DNA from 4 places in the Pseudomonas sp. S2_E02 genome. Region 4 is predicted to be linked to each of the others. Evidence: predicted binding sites of a transcription regulator. Region 4 holds the regulator's gene; each other region holds the start of a gene.

Region 1 (4,210 bases), 1.3 Mb from region 4:
GTGCTATGCGAGAGGCCGGCCGCCTGAGTGACGTTCTGATTAATGTCCTCGACCACATGCGCCTGCTGCAACGTGGCGCTGGCAATCGACGCGTTCAGGCCATTGAGATTACGCAGTGCCTGGCCAATCGCATTCAGACTCGCACCGGCCAACCCGGCTTGTTCGATGGTCAATTGCGACGCCTTGCTGCTGTCGCCGATCACTTTCACAGCGGCTTCGGAATGGTTCTGCAGACGCTCGATCATCGACTGGATTTCCGCCGTCGACTTCTGCGTACGTTGTGCCAACAAGCGTACTTCATCCGCCACCACGGCAAACCCGCGACCTTGCTCACCGGCCCGCGCCGCTTCAATCGCGGCATTAAGCGCGAGCAGGTTGGTCTGTTCGGCAATCGAGCGAATCACTTCCAGCACGCTGCCGATCTGCGTACTTTCGGCGGCGAGGGTGCGGATCACCTCCACCGCTTGATCGATAGTGCCGGACAGTTTGTCGATCTGCTGCAAGCTGCCGTCGATGTTGATCTGGCCCTGTTGCGCCTGCGCTTCGGCATCGCGCATTTCGGCGGCGGCGTGCTCGGCGTTCTTCGCCACGTCCTGCACGCCATAGGTCACCTCGTTGATCGCGGTGGCCACCAGTTCCATCTGCTGCGATTGCTGCTGGCTGCGCTGCTGGGCCTGCGTGGCGTCGTTGCCCAGTTCGCTGGACGACTGACCCAGTGCACTGGCCGACACCTGCAAATCGCCGATCACCCGCCGCAGTTTGGCGGTGAAGGCGTTGAAGTGATGCGCCAGTTCAGTGACTTCATCTTTGCCATGGGTATCGAGGCTGCGGGTCAGGTCGCTTTCACCGCTGGCAATGTTGGCCATGGCGTTCACGGTTTCCTGCAGCGGACGGACGATGCTGCGCGCGATGAGGATCACCAGCAGCGCCATGATCACGGCAATCGCCAGGCCGATAACCGTAGCCTTGATCACTTGGCCCTGGAATTCCGCCTGCACGTCGTCGACGTAAACCCCGGAGCCGAGCACCCAGCCCCACGGTTCGAACAGTTTGACGTAGGAGGTCTTGGCCACCGGCTCACTGGCCCCGGGTTTCGGCCAACGGTAGTCGACCATGCCGGCGCCTTTGGACCTGGCGATGGCGACCATTTCGTTGAACACCGCAAAGCCGTCCGGATCGCGGATCGCCGAGAGGTTCTGGCCTTCGAGTTTCGGGTTGGTCGGGTGCATGACCATCACGGGCGTGAGGTCGTTGATCCAGAAATAATCGCTCTGGTCGTAGCGCAGGCCACGAATCGCCGTCAGCGCCTGTTTCTGCGCCGCCTCTTTGCTCAGGGTGCCGGCGGTTTCGAGGTCGTGGTAGTAGGTCAGCAGGCCGCTGGCGGTCTGTACTACGTGCTGGGTTTTCTGGGCCTTGGCGTGGTAGAGATCGTCGTGGATCTGCTTGAGCATCAACACGCCCAAGGTCAGCAACATGACCACCGCCACAATCAAGATGAGCCACAAGCGTCGGCTGATCGACACACTGCGCAAGCTGTTCATAACGCTGTCACTCCGGATTCTTTTTCTTGTAATAAACGACCGCCAGCATCCAACCACGATTTCGTGAGCGGGCATACGCGACCCAAGTCGTATAACGCGGCAGCGCTAATAAGGCTTGTCTGTTAGGATTTCGGCCCCGCGCGTGAAAACCTGAATCCAAATTGATATTTCACGGAATTTTGACCGTTTCGTGTGGATCCTGTGCGTGCGGAATCGGTACAGCCATAAACAGCTACGCTGATCGCAGTGAACGCTAGAAAAATACTATCGGGGCATGCCGGCGCGCATCGCTCTTTGGGGGATTGATGGATCTTTGGACGGCCTTGCAGGCACTGATACTAGGAGTTGTAGAAGGGCTGACGGAGTTTTTGCCCATTTCCAGTACCGGACACCAGATCATTGTTGCCGACTTGCTGAATTTCGGCGGCGAACGGGCCATGGCGTTCAATATCATCATCCAGCTCGGCGCGATCCTCGCGGTGGTCTGGGAGTTTCGCCGCAAGATTTTCGATGTGGTCATCGGTTTGCCGACGCAGCCCAGTGCCCGTCGTTTCACCGCTAACCTGCTGATCGCGTTTCTGCCCGCCGTGGTGCTGGGCGTGATCTTTGCCGACCTGATCCACGAATACCTGTTCAATCCGATTACCGTTGCGACCGCGTTGGTGGTGGGCGGCATCATCATGTTGTGGGCGGAAAAGCGTCAGCATGCAGTGCACGCCGAAACAGTCGACGAGATCACTTGGAAAGATGCCTTGAAGGTTGGTTTCGCTCAGTGCCTGGCGATGATTCCCGGTACTTCGCGTTCCGGCTCGACGATCATTGGCGGGTTGCTCTTCGGTCTGTCGCGCAAGACTGCCACCGAGTTTTCCTTCTTCCTCGCGATGCCGACCATGGTCGGTGCGGCGGTCTACTCGGGCTACAAGTACCGCCATCTGTTTGTCCCGGCGGACTTCCCGGTGTTTGCCATCGGCTTTGTCACCGCGTTCATCTTCGCCATGATCGCCGTGCGCGGCTTGCTCAAGTTCATTGCCAGCCATAGCTATGCGGCATTTGCCTGGTATCGGATCGTTTTTGGTCTGGTCATTCTGGCGACGTGGCAGTTTGGCTGGATCGATTGGGCGGCGGCCAAGCCATGAGTGATTCCCGCGCACGCCGGCCCGAAGGGCGACCTTCGGGCGGCAACAACATCCAGCATCTGAAGCTGAAACTGCTGGTTCTGTTGATCGTCTGCGCGCTGCCGCTGTTCGGCTCGGTGTCGATGTGGTTGCGCGGGATTTCGTTGGTGCCGCTGACGGCTTACGGTGTAGTGAGTGTGTTGGCGTTCTTCATGTACTGGGCAGACAAGCGCAAGGCGCGCGCCGACGCCTGGCGCACACCGGAGAACATCCTTCATGCTGTGGAACTGGCGGGCGGCTGGCCGGGTGCAATGATCGCCCAGCAGGTGTTCCGGCACAAGACGCGCAAGGTGTCGTTTCAGATTCTGTTCTGGGTGATTGTGTTGCTGCACCAGGTGTTCTGGATCGACCAGCTGTTTCTTGGCTCGAATCTGCTGAGGCTGTTCTGAATACACCGCAACTCCCTATGTAGGAGTGAGCCTGCTCGCGATAGCGGAGTGTCAGCCAAAGAAATTCCAACTGACACTCCGCTATCGCGAGCAGGCTCACTCCTACAGGGATCGGGTTTACAGCAACAAACCGATTTGGGTCTTTTTCGGCAACTTGCTCACCACCAGCTGATGCGAACGTTGCAACAACCCGCGCAATTCCTCGGCGCCCAACGGGTAGGGCGGATGCATGATGATCCACTGCGCCCGCGCCAGATACGGCGCCGGATGAATGCCGGGACGGTCGCAATGACCGAGAAACAGATCTTTATCAACCTTGAACGCCAGCGAATCCCCACGCAGCCCCTGCAAGGCAAACATCTTGTTGCCGGCAATCGAAAACACTCGCACGCCGCCCCATTTGTAATCTTCCCGAGCGCCCGGCAATGCCAGGCAGAACGCCGCAACGTCGGCTTCGTTCATCTTTCCCTTGTTCATAACAACCGCTCCCCACAGGCATTGAACGACTCGACCAGATGATCGATCCACGCGCGCACCGCTGGCATCACCCCGCGCCGATGCGGATACACTGCTTGCAGCCAGCCGCCGGGCAGTGACCACTCCGGCAACATCTGCACCAGCGTGCCGTTTTCCAGCTCGGCCTCGCAATACATCATCGGCAACAGGGTAAACCCCTGACCGGCAAGGACGCAGGCCTTGCGTACGACAAAATCATCGATGCCCAGGCGAGCCTCCATGTTCAGTTCGAAACTGTGGCCCTGCTGATCGAGCAGGCGCACATGCACCATACGATCGGCCTCCAGCGCACCCAGTACGGGCAGATGCTTCAGGTCTTGCGGATGGTTGATCGTCTTGCCCTGTAAAAACGCCGGGCTGGCCACCACGACCATCTGCGCCTGACGCAGGCGCCGGGTCACCAGCAGCGGATCCTCGTCACCGTGCTCACGCACGCGCAACGCGACATCAAAGCCCTCACCGACCAGATCAACACGGCGATTGAGCAGTACGACTTCCAGTTGCACCTGGGGGAATTTGCCAAGGAAATCGCTGATCACCCACGGCAACATTTCCCGGGCCAGACCTGTAGGGCAGGACACGCGCAGTC
Region 2 (4,210 bases), 3.0 Mb from region 4:
CTTTGCCGGGTTTCTGGCGGTGGCGGCGTTGCCGTTGGCCGTGCTGCCGCAGGTTCCGCTGGAGGTGTTGTTCGGGGTTGGTTTCCTGTGTTCACTGGTGCAGTTCTGTCTGTACCCACTGGCGGTGGCATTCTCCAATGACCATGTGGAAGGCGATCGTCGCGTGTCGCTGACGGCGATGCTGCTGGTGACTTATGGTGTCGGTGCGAGCATCGGGCCGTTGCTTGCGGGCGTGTTGATGAAGCTGTTTGGCAGCCAGAGCCTGTATGCGTTCTTCAGCTTCTTCGCGTTGGTGCTGGTGTGGCGGATCCGGCCGAAAGCGGTGACCAATCTGCATCAGGTCGACGACGCGCCGCTGCATCACGTGGCCATGCCGGACAGCATGTCCAGCTCACCGCTGGTGGCGGCCCTCGATCCTCGGGTAGACGAGCAGGTGGTGCAGGAGCAGATGGTGCAAGACCCTGTGCAGGCGCCGGCAAGTCCCGAGCCTGAAGCTGATACTCAGTCAGAGCCTGCGGCAGAAGTCGAACCGGATACCGATAAACCCGCGCCTGATCTCAGTGGCGGCAGACCCTGAGCTGAACAAAAACACCGCGCATAAAAAAAAGGGCAGTCCCGCCAAGGACTGCCCTTTTTATTGGCCGCAACGAATCAGAGATCGTCTTTGTCGAAACGGCGTGCTTCACGTTGCAACTGATACACGAAACGCTCAACGTTGCGCGCAGCCTGGCCACTGATGTTGTGGAAACGCAGACCGGCAAAGGTGATGTTGAGTTTTTCTTCGAAATGCAGATAGCGCAATTCGACGGAGATCGGCTGGTTGCCGAACAGCGGCGGGGCGATCAAGCGGTCATAAACCTGGCCCAATTGCAGGCGGTCGGTGATATCACCTTCGAAACGCAGCTTGCAGCCGGTCGCGGAGATATCCAGCAGTTTGCCGTTGATTGGCGCCTTGAGTTTTTCACCGCCCAGTTCAACGCTGACCAGATCGGTCAGTTTCAGTGCTGCGCGGAAGGCATTGCGGCGCTGGTGGTAAACCACTTCAGTCGGCAGTGCGCCGGTGTAGAAACGATCACCCTCGGATTCTTCGATATTCAGCGTGCCGGTGCATTCCCAGGCGATGCGCACGCCTTCATGAAAACCTTCAACCTTGAATGGCTCACCGGCCTGCAGGAAACGTTCGCCATCACGCGGAATCATCTCGTCCAGTGCGATCGTAGCGCTGTCGCGGTCGACTTTGATCAGATAGCTCTGGAAGCGCTGGCTGCGCTCATGAAAGGTGATGATCAGTGGATCGTGGCTTTCTTGCAGCTGGCGCAGGTTGCTGGAGATTTCCAGTGGCGTGGTAAGCACCTTAGGGGGCTGCGGAGCATCATCCGCGCTGAGGGCGTTGGACACGGTTTATCAATCTCCAGACAAAATATGACGACTAGCCAGCATTTTGCCAGCATGTTTCGCGGGTTGATAGAGCTGGCGCATCAACGGCTCATGCCTGGCTGAGCGGACGCGGTGTGGCGGGTTTGGCAAATGTACCGCTGGCGTTATACAGCGCCGGCGCTTCACCGCCGGTGAGGATCTTCAGCTGATTGGCCGTGGCGGCCTGCTGGATCTGGATCGACTGGCCGTTCTTGAGGTTGGCGGCCTGGCATTGAGCGATCAGATCGGTCAATGCATCGCCTTGCGCCAACAACTGCTCACCAATGCTCGACTGGCCAGCCAGTTGCTCCAGACCGCTGCGGTCTGTCGGCAAGTTGAGGCTGGCGAGGATTTCACTGCGCTTGCGGCCATGCTGTTCAAGCAGAATGATCAATGCCTGTTTATGCGCCAGAATGTTTTCCAGCAAGGGCATGTCGCGACCGTGCAACGCGAGGGATTCGGTTTGCAGCAACTCCAGCAATTGTTGAGCTGGAGCAAAGTCGTCGTTGATCAATTGCAATAAATTAGTGTCGTGCATGGCTGGCCTTGGGTTTTAAGCGTCCAAAAGCCTGGCGCCGGCAAAAGCCTAGCGCTGGGCTTCGAAGTTGAGCAGTTTGCTGGCTACACGGTTGCTGTCGACTTTATAGCTGCCATCGGCAATCGCGGCTTTCAACTCGGCCACACGGGCTTTGTCGACAGCAGGCTGATCGCGCAGCTTGTCAGTGACCTTCTGCAACTGTTGAGCCTCATTGCTGAGGTGTACCGATTCCCCGCTTTTTGCGGTACTGGCCGGTTCGGCCTGGGTATTCAGCGGCGCGGAGGTGCCGGTTTCGGCGGTTTCCTTGGCGTTGCTGGTACGTGTACTGCCCGTAAGTGACGAGGAGCTGTTCAAACGGCTGAAATCGATGACCATGATAAAAACCTCTGGGAATTTGGACGCTTGCCATGTTTTCGGCCATCCCCTGGAAAACTTTAGGCACATTTACAATGAGCCTTGCATGCGCCGGCGCGTGTCCTGCTGCGGCACAGTTTAGGGAACAGCCGGGGTCAGCGCCAGTTTTCTACATCGCCACTTCCACTTGGCCGGGCGCGGTGACTTGCGCCTTGATGACCCGTTGCGAGTTGAGGTTTTTCACCCGGATCTGTTCTTTCAAACCGCCATTGGCCAGCGCTTCACCGGGCATGCGCACGGCGAGCGTGCCGCTGCGCGCAGTAATGACCACTTGATCACCCTTGCGAATGACTTCCGCCTGTTCCAGATGGACCAGGGTAATGACCTGATCGGCTACCGTTGGTCGGGTTAATTTCTGCCCGATCGCTTCGTCTACCGAGGTCAGAAAGCCTTGGTTGATCGTGCTCACGTCGCGTTCACGCAGGGTCACGTCCTGTGGTTCGATGATCCCTGCACGTTTCAGCGGTCGGGTGGTTGTCACAATCTCGCGAAACAGGCGGACTTGAGCGGGCACGAACACAGTCCAGGGCGAGGCGCCCTCACAGCGGACCTTCACGGTAACCCGGCCCAGCGGACGTGCCGGACTCTCCAAAGTCGCTGTCAATTCCTTGTCGCACATAGGCATGCGCATACGAGGGTCGAGCTGGTTTACTTCGATCTCGTAGCGGCCTTCCGTTTGACTGGTGGCCAGATAGTCTTCTACGGTGAACTCAAGAAAGCCCTGAGTGACGCCGATAAGCATGTCAGGCAAGGTAACCGCATCAGCAATGGCAGGGCTGCCAGCGAAAAAGCAGCAGACGGCGGACATCGCGCAAAGGCTTTTGCGAGCGCGGGAGGTCAGGTGTCGGAAAAATGTCGTTTGAGCGTTCATACGAGTTAAAAAGCAAGCGCCGTGCCGTTTAGCAATAAATGTGCGTCGCAACAACACTTGGCGTTGGTGTAGGAGTCTGGGCATGGCTGGTGTAATGGATTCGGTGAACCAGCGCACGCAACTGGTGGGGCAGAATCGCCTGGAGCTGTTGTTGTTCCGTCTCGACGGTCAGCAGCTCTACGGAATCAACGTGTTCAAGGTGCGGGAAGTGTTGCAGTGCCCGTCGCTGACGTTGATGCCCAAGTCCAGTCCTGTCGTGTGCGGGGTGGCAAATATCCGGGGGGCGACCATTCCGATCCTTGATCTGGCAATGGCCACCGGTTCCGGAGCGTTGAAGGACAAGAACAACCCGTTCGTGATCATCACGGAGTACAACACCAAGACCCAGGGTTTCCTGGTCCGCTCGGTGGAGCGCATCGTCAACATGAACTGGGAAGAGATTCATCCACCGCCCAAGGGCACGGGTCGCGATCACTACCTGACGGCTGTGACTCGGGTGGACAATCAGTTAGTCGAAATCATCGACGTCGAGAAAGTGCTGGCGGAAGTTGCGCCGACGCCGGAAGCGATTTCGGTGGGCGTGGTCGATGTCGAGACCCAGACCAAGGCACTGTCATTGCGTGTCTTGACGGTCGATGACTCGTCGGTGGCGCGCAAGCAAGTCACGCGTTGTCTGCAGACAATCGGGGTCGAAGTGGTGGCGCTGAACGACGGCAAACAGGCGCTGGATTACCTGCGCAAGCTGGTCGATGAGGGCAAGAAGCCGGAAGAAGAGTTCCTGATGATGATTTCCGACATCGAGATGCCGGAGATGGACGGGTACACCCTGACGGCGGAAATCCGCGGCGACGCACGCATGCAAAAGCTTCATATCATCCTGCATACTTCGTTGTCGGGGGTATTCAACCAGGCGATGGTCAAGAAAGTCGGTGCAGATGACTTTTTGGCCAAATTCCGTCCTGATGACCTCG
Region 3 (4,210 bases), 1.2 Mb from region 4:
GAGTTGACCCGTGCGGTCGCGTCGGCGGCGGACTGGCAACTGGCCTGGGTGTTTTCCATGGCGCTGACCGACGAGCTCACGCCCTGAGTCAGACGCGTCAACATCTCGTTGATTTCCGAGGTGCTGGCCTGGGTGCGCGCGGCGAGGGCACGCACTTCATCGGCAACCACGGCAAAACCACGGCCCTGTTCACCGGCGCGTGCTGCTTCGATGGCCGCGTTGAGCGCCAACAGGTTGGTCTGCCCGGCAATCGCGCCGATCACCCCGAGAATTTCGGTGATGCGCTGGGCGTCCTGCTGCATGTTTTCAACTTTGTGTGTAGCGCTGGCCACTTCATCGATCAACGCGACCACGCTGTTGGTCGCTTCGCCCACCACCACCCGCGAACGGTCGGCATTTTCATTGGCGCGCTGGGTAAACGCGGCGGTTTCGGCGGCGTTCTGCGCAACGCTTTCTGCCGTCGAACTCATTTCGGTGATAGCGGTAACGGTCTGATCGGTTTCCGAAGCATGACGCAACAGAATCTGGCTGGTCTGCGCCGAGGTGCGTTGCAGGTTATCCAGGCTGGAGGCCATGGCCCCGGTGGCCTGGGTGACTTCACCGATCATGTTTTGCAGGTAGGCAATAAAGGTGTTCACCGAGTGGCCGATGGCGCCGAGTTCATCTTCGGCGCGAATGGTGATGCGTCGGGTCAGGTCGGCATCGCCGCTGGACAGCAGATCGATGTTGGCTTTCAAGGCTTTCATGCGTTGCACCAACTGGCGAATCGCGTAGACCTGCAACAGCACCAGCAGGATCACCAGCGGAATCTGCAACAGGCTCAAGGTGCTGAGGACGTCATCACGCTGGGCGGTGAGCATTTTCGTCGGCAGCGCCGTGGCGAGGAACCACGGCGTGCCTTCGATAGGACGCATGAAGAAAGTGCTGGCTTCGCCGTTGTTATCGAACTCGACGCGCTGCGCCTGATCGCGATTCTGCAGTCCGGCTTTGACCTGGCTGGCGAAGGTCGACGTGCCGGCCAGTTCGCTGATGTTCTTCAGCACGATCGGGCCACTGATGCGCGAGCTGTTACTGATGACCTTGCCGTCGGCTTCAACGATCAGCATCTCGGCGTTGAGGTCTTTTTCCTTGCGCGCCACCAGGTCGTTGAAGAAGCCAAGGGTGACGTCAATGGTCGACACGCCCCACGCATTGCCGTTTTTCTGGATGGCCATGGCGCAGTTGGTGCGCGGCTCGGCGCTGGCGTCATCTTTATAGGCCGCCGCCCAGGCGCATTGACCGCGCGGTGTGGCCATGCCGCCCTTGTACCAGCTCTGGTCGTAGTAGTTGGGCGCCGCGTCGCTGTTCCAGAACGTGTTGACGGCGAGTTTGCCCGAAGCGTCGCGGTGCCAGAACGTACTGAATTTGTTGCGCCCGGCTTCACGTTGCCCCGGCAGAGGCCAGATCCCGCCGCCGAATACTTTCAGCTCGCCGTACTGATCGACCAGACCTGGCAGCACCGCGTCGATGGCGGCGCTGTCGAGCAGCGGGATGGTCTGGGTGATGCTGCGCTGTTGCGCCTGCACTTTGTTCAACTCGCCCTGAATCTGCTCGGCGACTTCGGCGATGCGGTTGAGTACCACCTGTTCTTCGGTATGGCGCAGTTTCGGGGCGACCAGTTGGCTGATGCCAACCACGGTCAACACCGACAACAGCAGGATGAACAGAACCAGAAACAGCGTGTAGCGAGCCTGAATAGTGCGGAATGCGGGCATGGAGTCCGGTCCTTGAGCAGCGTTTCTTATTAGGGGCAGGGGTAAAACAGTGCGGGTATCTCCAGCGTATCGTCGTGGTGCCCGGAAGCTTTAGGTACTCGCGTCCTAAAAAGCAGCAATACCGATGACCGGCCGGTATCGAGATCGATACACAGGTGCTGATCAGCGCGCGTCGATAAGCAAAAAAGTGATTTTCGTTGCCTTGTCATGACAACTTCGGGTCAGTGAACGCGGGCCGTTGGGCTTTTGTATCGAGAATGTACAAGAATTGTAAAAAAGTGCAGAAATAGGTTGGTGCCATCAATTCGCCCGCCGATACTCGCGGCCATTATTGCCGTTCAACACGGATATTTTTTTGTTCATTTCACAGGGAGTCTTCTCATGACGATCGGTATTGTCGGCGGCTGGGAGAGCAAAGCAGGCGTTATGGTTCGTAACACCGGCGCGAAAAAACAAGTGGCCCAGAGCATCAAAGTGCAGCAGATGCTGACCAAGGTCGGTACCAATCCCACCGCGCTGAATACCGCTGAAATGGACAAGCAGGGCCTGCGCAAGGCCATCAAGGGCTTTGATCCTGCGAATGTTTCAGTAAAACAATTGGGAAATCTGAGCGAGATGCTGCGCAGCCGTGGCCTGATCTCCGAGATCACGTCGTTTACCTTGAAGAACGCCGGTGACAAGTTCGACCGTTTTGGCGTGACCAAAGATATCGATGCCAAATTCAACGCCCTGGAGTATTTCGCGACCCAGCTCGACGCCATTCAGAACAATGGCCTCAATGGCAACGCTTACGGCCAGAGTCTGATTCCCGAGTTCAAGAAAGCGATCTATGTCCTGCAGAACCTCAAGACCTACGGTGAAGGCAACGCCGCGAAACCGGTCGATGAAGGTGTCAAAGCCAAAGCTTGAGGCTGACCGTTTAGCCCGCTCAACGCTTGAACGGGCTGGTTGATGTGCAAGAACCCGGCAACGCCTCGCTTCAGCGTGCCGCGACGCGTTGTTGAGCCTGATCATGCAGTCGTTGCAGGTGTGGGCAGCGCAGCTCCAGCGATCGCGCGCGATAGCCCCGATGAAACAAAGCCAACCATCCAGCGCCCCGTTCATTCGGGGCAATCCCGGTGAAGACGAAGCCCATTGCCGACAGGCTATCCACGGCATTGGCGAAGCCTGTTGCCAGTCTTAGCCTGATCGAGATCAACCAGTGTTCGGGCAGTCGTCGTAGCTGTTGAAGCAAGCCGGCGTCGAGTTTTTTCAGCACCACGTCATAACGCCCTGAGTATTGTTCAACCTGCATCGGCTCTCCCACCCAACGCGCTTCTTTGTCTTGTGTTCCGTATACGCCGCACAAATGCGCCATGAAATCGTGACAGCTTTGCGGCCAGGACAATGCCGGGAGCGGGCGGCGATAGCCTTCGACAGGGGTGTAGCCGATGACGATGGACTCCGGCAGTGGCTCGCCAAACGGTGAGGGGACGTAGTCGAGCAACAACCCGGTGCTGCAAAAACCGAGTCGGTCAGCCATGCGTTGGGTGTAGAGATGCTGCGTCACCTGTTTGATGGTCACGCCGTGGCAACCGAGTGCCTGGGCATGGATCAACAACCGCATGCCCAACTGCGTCGCGATGTTCTGCCCGCGTGTTGACGGATGGACCACGCTCAACGCCAGTTCCGCCGTAGACGATCCCGCGTTTCTGCACAACGTGGCGTGGCCGAGGATTTTTTTCCCGGATTCCGCCACCAGCGAATGCCAGCGACCCTCGCCATGGTTCTGATTGATCATCAACGGCAAATACACGTGCGGCTGCACGTAGTGGTCACCATAGATTTCCCGAAACAGATGGCTGATGGCCCTGGCGTCGGATCGGCGATAACTGCGCAGCGTCAAGTTGTCCATGGACGTTGCTCCGGTCCGGGCGTGGCGTAGACACGCAGATCGACGACGCGTTGGCGCTTGCCGGAACGCGGATGGCGCGCGAGTTCATCGGGAGTGCAATGGGTAATCTGCAACTCGATCAAGCGCTCAGCGCAGAGTTGCTTGATCAGCGGGTATTGCTCGATCAGTGCGCGCTGCAAGGTCGTGTTGGCGTCTGCGGTCTCGGCCGTCAGCGCGTTGGGTAGCCATTTCAGGCACACGATATCGACGTTGGCCGATTGGCTGATGACCAGTTGCCAGTCGTCGCTGGCGGTGATGCGTGCGACGATTGCGGCAATGTCTTCGATCAACAGAGTCAGGCTGCTCACGCGCACCCGCTGACTGCTGGTGCTGCGGCCCATCAAGGCGAACTTGCGCATCGACGCAGTAGCCGGCTCTCGCCAGCAAGCGAGATCACCCACAGGGTAGCGGATCAGCGGCATCAGTCGGCGGGTGAGGTTGGTGATCAGCAGTCGTCCGGTTCGGTCGCATTCTTCGATCACTTCACCGGTGTGTTCATCGACGATTTCCAGCACGCTGTGGC
Region 4 (4,210 bases):
CTGCTGGCGATGATCACTGATATCGAAGAACCGCGTCAGGCTTGGCGCATGCTGCTCGCGCATCTGGCCCGGATGATTGCCGTACCGGAAGTCGAGCCACTGGAAGAGGGCGGTATCATTGCCATGGTCGGTCCTGCCGGCATGGGCAAGACCACTACACTCGCCAAGCTGGCCGCGCGTTATGTGCTGAAATACGGCGCGCAGAATGTCGCGCTGGTGAGCATGGACAGTTTCCGTATCGGCGCTCAGGAACAACTGAAGACGCTGGGCCGCATTCTCAATGTGCCAGTGACCCATGTCGATCCGGGCCAATCGCTGGTGCAAGCGCTGGATCCACTGCTGCGCAAACGCGTGGTATTGATCGATACTGCCGGCCTGCAAGCCAGCGATCCGGCCCTGCGCATGCAGCTGGAAAGTCTGGCCGGGCGTGGCATTCGTTCAAAAAATTATCTGGTCTTGGCAACCACCAGCCAGAAACAGGTTCTAACCGCCGCTTATCACAGTTACAAGCGTTGCGGGCTTGCCGGCTGCATCCTGACTAAACTGGATGAAACGGCCAGCCTTGGCGAAGTGTTGAGCCTGGCGATCAGTCATGAATTGCCGGTCGCGTACCTGACCGATGGCCCACGGATTCCGGATGATTTGCATCTGCCGCGCCGTCATCAACTGGTCAGCCGCGCCGTCAGCGTGCAAATGCAGGAAGAACCCAGCGAAGAAGCCATGGCTGACATGTTCGCTGATATCTATCACAGCCCGACCAAGCAGGTAGGCTGAGGTATTCATGAACAGTTTTTGTACCTACATCGATGGTCTGCCATGCATTGTTCCGGTTGTGAACGCGCAGCCAGTAATGTGGCCTCCGTCTATGCAAGACAAGGTAAAGAAATAACATGGGCAGCATGCATCCCGTACAGGTGATCGCGGTGACCGGCGGCAAAGGTGGCGTCGGCAAGACTAACGTGTCAGTGAACTTGTCGCTGGCGCTGGCAGAGCTTGGCCGTCGGGTCATGCTGCTGGACGCCGACCTGGGTCTGGCGAACGTTGACGTATTGTTGGGGCTGACCCCTAAACGCACGCTGGCCGACGTCATCGAAGGCCGGTGCGAGCTGCGCGACGTGCTGTTGCAAGGCCCTGGTGGCATTCGCATCGTGCCGGCGGCGTCCGGCACCCAGAGCATGGTGCACCTGAGCCCGGCGCAACATGCCGGCCTGATTCAGGCGTTCAGCGACATCGGTGACAATCTCGATGTACTGGTGATCGATACCGCTGCGGGTATTGGTGACTCGGTAGTCAGTTTTGTTCGCGCCGCGCAAGAAGTGTTGCTGGTGGTCTGCGATGAGCCGACCTCGATCACTGACGCCTACGCGCTGATCAAACTGCTCAACCGCGATTACGGCATGAACCGCTTCCGCGTCCTCGCCAACATGGCGCAGAGCCCGCAGGAAGGGCGCAACCTGTTCGCCAAGTTGACCAAGGTCACGGATCGCTTCCTTGACGTGGCCCTACAATACGTCGGCGCCGTGCCTTACGACGAAAGCGTGCGTAAAGCGGTGCAGAAGCAGCGCGCGGTGTACGAAGCCTTTCCGCGTTCCAAGTGCGCGCTGGCGTTCAAGGCGATCGCGCAGAAGGTCGACACCTGGCCGCTGCCCGCCAACCCGCGTGGCCACCTTGAGTTTTTCGTCGAGCGCCTCGTGCAGCAAACGGCAGGGCCCGTGCTATGACCGCAAGCGGTATGAACTACTACAAGAAGTCGGCACGTGACGCGCAGTACGAGTTGATCGAGCGTTACGCGCCACTGGTCAAACGCATTGCCTACCACTTGCTGGCGCGCTTGCCGGCGAGTGTGCAGGTCGAAGACCTGATCCAGGCCGGGATGATCGGCCTGCTTGAAGTCTCGACCAAATACGACGCCAGCAAAGGCGCCAGTTTCGAAACGTACGCGGGCATACGAATCCGCGGCGCGATGCTCGACGAAGTGCGCAAAGGGGACTGGGCGCCACGCTCGGTTCACCGCAATACCCGTATGGTCAGCGACGCGATTCGCTCAATTGAAGCTAAAACCGGCCGTGATGCTAAAGATCACGAGGTTGCGGCCGAACTCCAATTGAGTCTCGACGATTACTACGGGATTTTGAATGACACCTTGGGCAGTCGCCTGTTCAGTTTCGACGACCTGTTGCAGGACGGCGAACACGAAGGGCTGCACGAGGATGGCGCGAGTGCTCATATGGAGCCGTCACGCGATCTGGAAGATGAACGTTTCCAGGCAGCGTTGGCGGACGCGATTGCCAATTTGCCGGAGCGTGAGCGACTGGTGTTGGCGCTGTACTACGACGAAGAGCTGAACCTCAAGGAGATCGGTGAAGTCCTTGGCGTCAGTGAATCGCGGGTCAGCCAGTTACACAGCCAGTGCGCGGCCCGTTTGCGGGGGCGTTTGGGGGAGTGGCGAGCGCGCTGAAGGCAGTGTGGGGACACTGCGAACGAGGCTGGTGCGGTGATGAACGGCACCGGTCTTGCTCTGTTGTGCTCCAGACAGTCTTCGAGTGCTACGCCGGAATGATTGAAATGGCGCGTCCAGGTGCTGGGCGCGTTTAAGACTGCTTGGAGGTCGAATTGGACAAGAACATGAAAATCCTCATCGTTGATGACTTCTCAACGATGCGGCGGATCATCAAGAACCTGCTGCGTGATCTGGGGTTCACCAACACTGTCGAGGCGGATGATGGCGTGACTGCCATTCCAGTGCTCAACAGCGGAAGCATCGACTTTCTGGTAACGGACTGGAACATGCCGGGCATGACCGGTATCGACCTGCTGCGTCACGTGCGTGCCGATGAAAAACTCAAGCACTTGCCAGTGCTGATGGTGACTGCAGAAGCCAAGCGCGAGCAGATCATTGAAGCCGCTCAGGCTGGTGTAAACGGCTACGTAGTCAAACCTTTCACGGCTCAGGCGTTGAAAGACAAAATCGAGAAGATTTTCGAACGCATCGGCTGATGAACGCGCGGGGGAGCTATGGAGCATAACGAATCTTCACAGGGCGATTTCGAGTCGACCCTGAAAAAACACGCGGTCGAACTGGTCGAAAGCCTTGAAAAAGGCAGGTTCGGCGACGCTGTGCAACTGATCCATGAGCTCAATCAGACCCGTGACCGTGGCCTGTACCAGGAAGTCGGCAAGCTCACACGTGAACTGCACAGTGCGATCGTCAACTTCCAGATCGATCCGAACATGCCGCAGGCCGAGGAAGTGTCGCAAATCACCGACGCCACCGAACGCCTGGGCTATGTGGTCAAGCTGACAGAAGCCGCGGCCAACCGCACCATGGATCTGGTGGAAAGCGCCACGCCGGTGGTCAACAGTCTGGCTGATGAAGCGCAGACCTTGAGCGCCGATTGGGGTCGCTTCATGCGTCGCGAGGTCGGGGCTGAAGAGTTCCGCGAGCTGGCGCGCCGGGTCGACGGTTTTCTGTCACGCAGCAGCACGGACAACCGTGCGGTGTCGAGCAATCTCAACGACATCCTGCTGGCCCAGGATTACCAGGACCTGACCGGTCAGGTGATCAAGCGTGTGACCCAACTGGTCACCGAAGTCGAAAGCAATTTGCTCAAACTCGTGCTCATGGCCAGTCAGGTCGACCGCTTTGCGGGCATCGAACATGACCGCGCCGCGATGCTTGCAGAAAAAGATCCACAAAAACATCTCTCGCAGGGTGAAGGTCCGCAGATTCATGCCGATAAACGAGAAGACGTTGTGTCCGGTCAGGACGATGTGGACGATTTGTTATCCAGCCTCGGATTCTAGAGTTGTGGAATTTTAGGTTTTTTGGGTTTTTAGACCTGTAGGAGCACCCCATTAATGAGCTTCGGCGCCGATGAAGAGATCCTTCAGGATTTCCTGGTTGAGGCCGGCGAGATTCTTGAGCAACTGTCCGAACAACTGGTCGAGCTGGAAAGCCGTCCGGATGACGCAGATCTGCTCAACGCAATTTTTCGCGGTTTCCACACTGTAAAAGGGGGCGCCGGCTTCCTTCAGCTCAACGAGCTGGTGGAGTGCTGTCACATCGCCGAAAACGTGTTCGACATCCTGCGCAAGGGTGAGCGTCGCGTTGATGCAGAACTGATGGACGTTGTCCTCGAAGCACTGGACGCGGTGAACAGCATGTTCAGCGAAGTCCGTGAGCGTGCACCGATCACCGCCGCTACCCCGG

Evidence for each region. The regulator FliA, encoded in region 4, starts transcription of late flagellar genes. The targets are predictions, from matches to a motif close to CTAAAGTTTNNNNNNNNNNNGCCGNTAA.
Region 1: a site for FliA is predicted at 1,669-1,696, ahead of AB4O01_RS04725 (methyl-accepting chemotaxis protein). Genes of this name have one in related genera too.
Region 2: a site for FliA is predicted at 2,365-2,392, ahead of flgM (flagellar biosynthesis anti-sigma factor FlgM). Genes of this name have one in related genera too.
Region 3: a site for FliA is predicted at 1,821-1,848, ahead of AB4O01_RS04480 (methyl-accepting chemotaxis protein). Genes of this name have one in related genera too.

The regions. Positions count from the first base shown of each region.
Region 1 covers NZ_CP162761.1:1,064,514-1,068,723, forward strand. The annotation lists gene AB4O01_RS04725 (methyl-accepting chemotaxis protein) at 1-1,541, opposite strand, end outside; gene AB4O01_RS04730 (undecaprenyl-diphosphate phosphatase) at 1,847-2,677, shown strand; gene AB4O01_RS04735 (DUF1294 domain-containing protein) at 2,674-3,105, shown strand; gene AB4O01_RS04740 (MmcQ/YjbR family DNA-binding protein) at 3,223-3,582, opposite strand; gene AB4O01_RS04745 (LysR substrate-binding domain-containing protein) at 3,579-4,210, opposite strand, start outside.
Region 2 covers NZ_CP162761.1:2,823,411-2,827,620, reverse strand. The annotation lists gene AB4O01_RS12650 (MFS transporter) at 1-577, shown strand, start outside; gene AB4O01_RS12645 (flagellar brake protein) at 652-1,398, opposite strand; gene AB4O01_RS12640 (flagella synthesis protein FlgN) at 1,487-1,954, opposite strand; gene flgM (flagellar biosynthesis anti-sigma factor FlgM) at 2,003-2,329, opposite strand; gene flgA (flagellar basal body P-ring formation chaperone FlgA) at 2,478-3,239, opposite strand; gene AB4O01_RS12625 (chemotaxis protein CheV) at 3,322-4,210, shown strand, end outside.
Region 3 covers NZ_CP162761.1:1,011,406-1,015,615, forward strand. The annotation lists gene AB4O01_RS04480 (methyl-accepting chemotaxis protein) at 1-1,754, opposite strand, end outside; gene AB4O01_RS04485 (hypothetical protein) at 2,136-2,663, shown strand; gene AB4O01_RS04490 (GNAT family N-acetyltransferase) at 2,734-3,648, opposite strand; gene AB4O01_RS04495 (phenylacetate--CoA ligase family protein) at 3,636-4,210, opposite strand, start outside.
Region 4 covers NZ_CP162761.1:6,341,534-6,345,743, forward strand. The annotation lists gene flhF (flagellar biosynthesis protein FlhF) at 1-774, shown strand, start outside; gene fleN (flagellar synthesis regulator FleN) at 891-1,721, shown strand; gene fliA (RNA polymerase sigma factor FliA) at 1,718-2,458, shown strand; gene AB4O01_RS28495 (chemotaxis response regulator CheY) at 2,626-2,997, shown strand; gene AB4O01_RS28500 (protein phosphatase CheZ) at 3,016-3,804, shown strand; gene AB4O01_RS28505 (chemotaxis protein CheA) at 3,859-4,210, shown strand, end outside.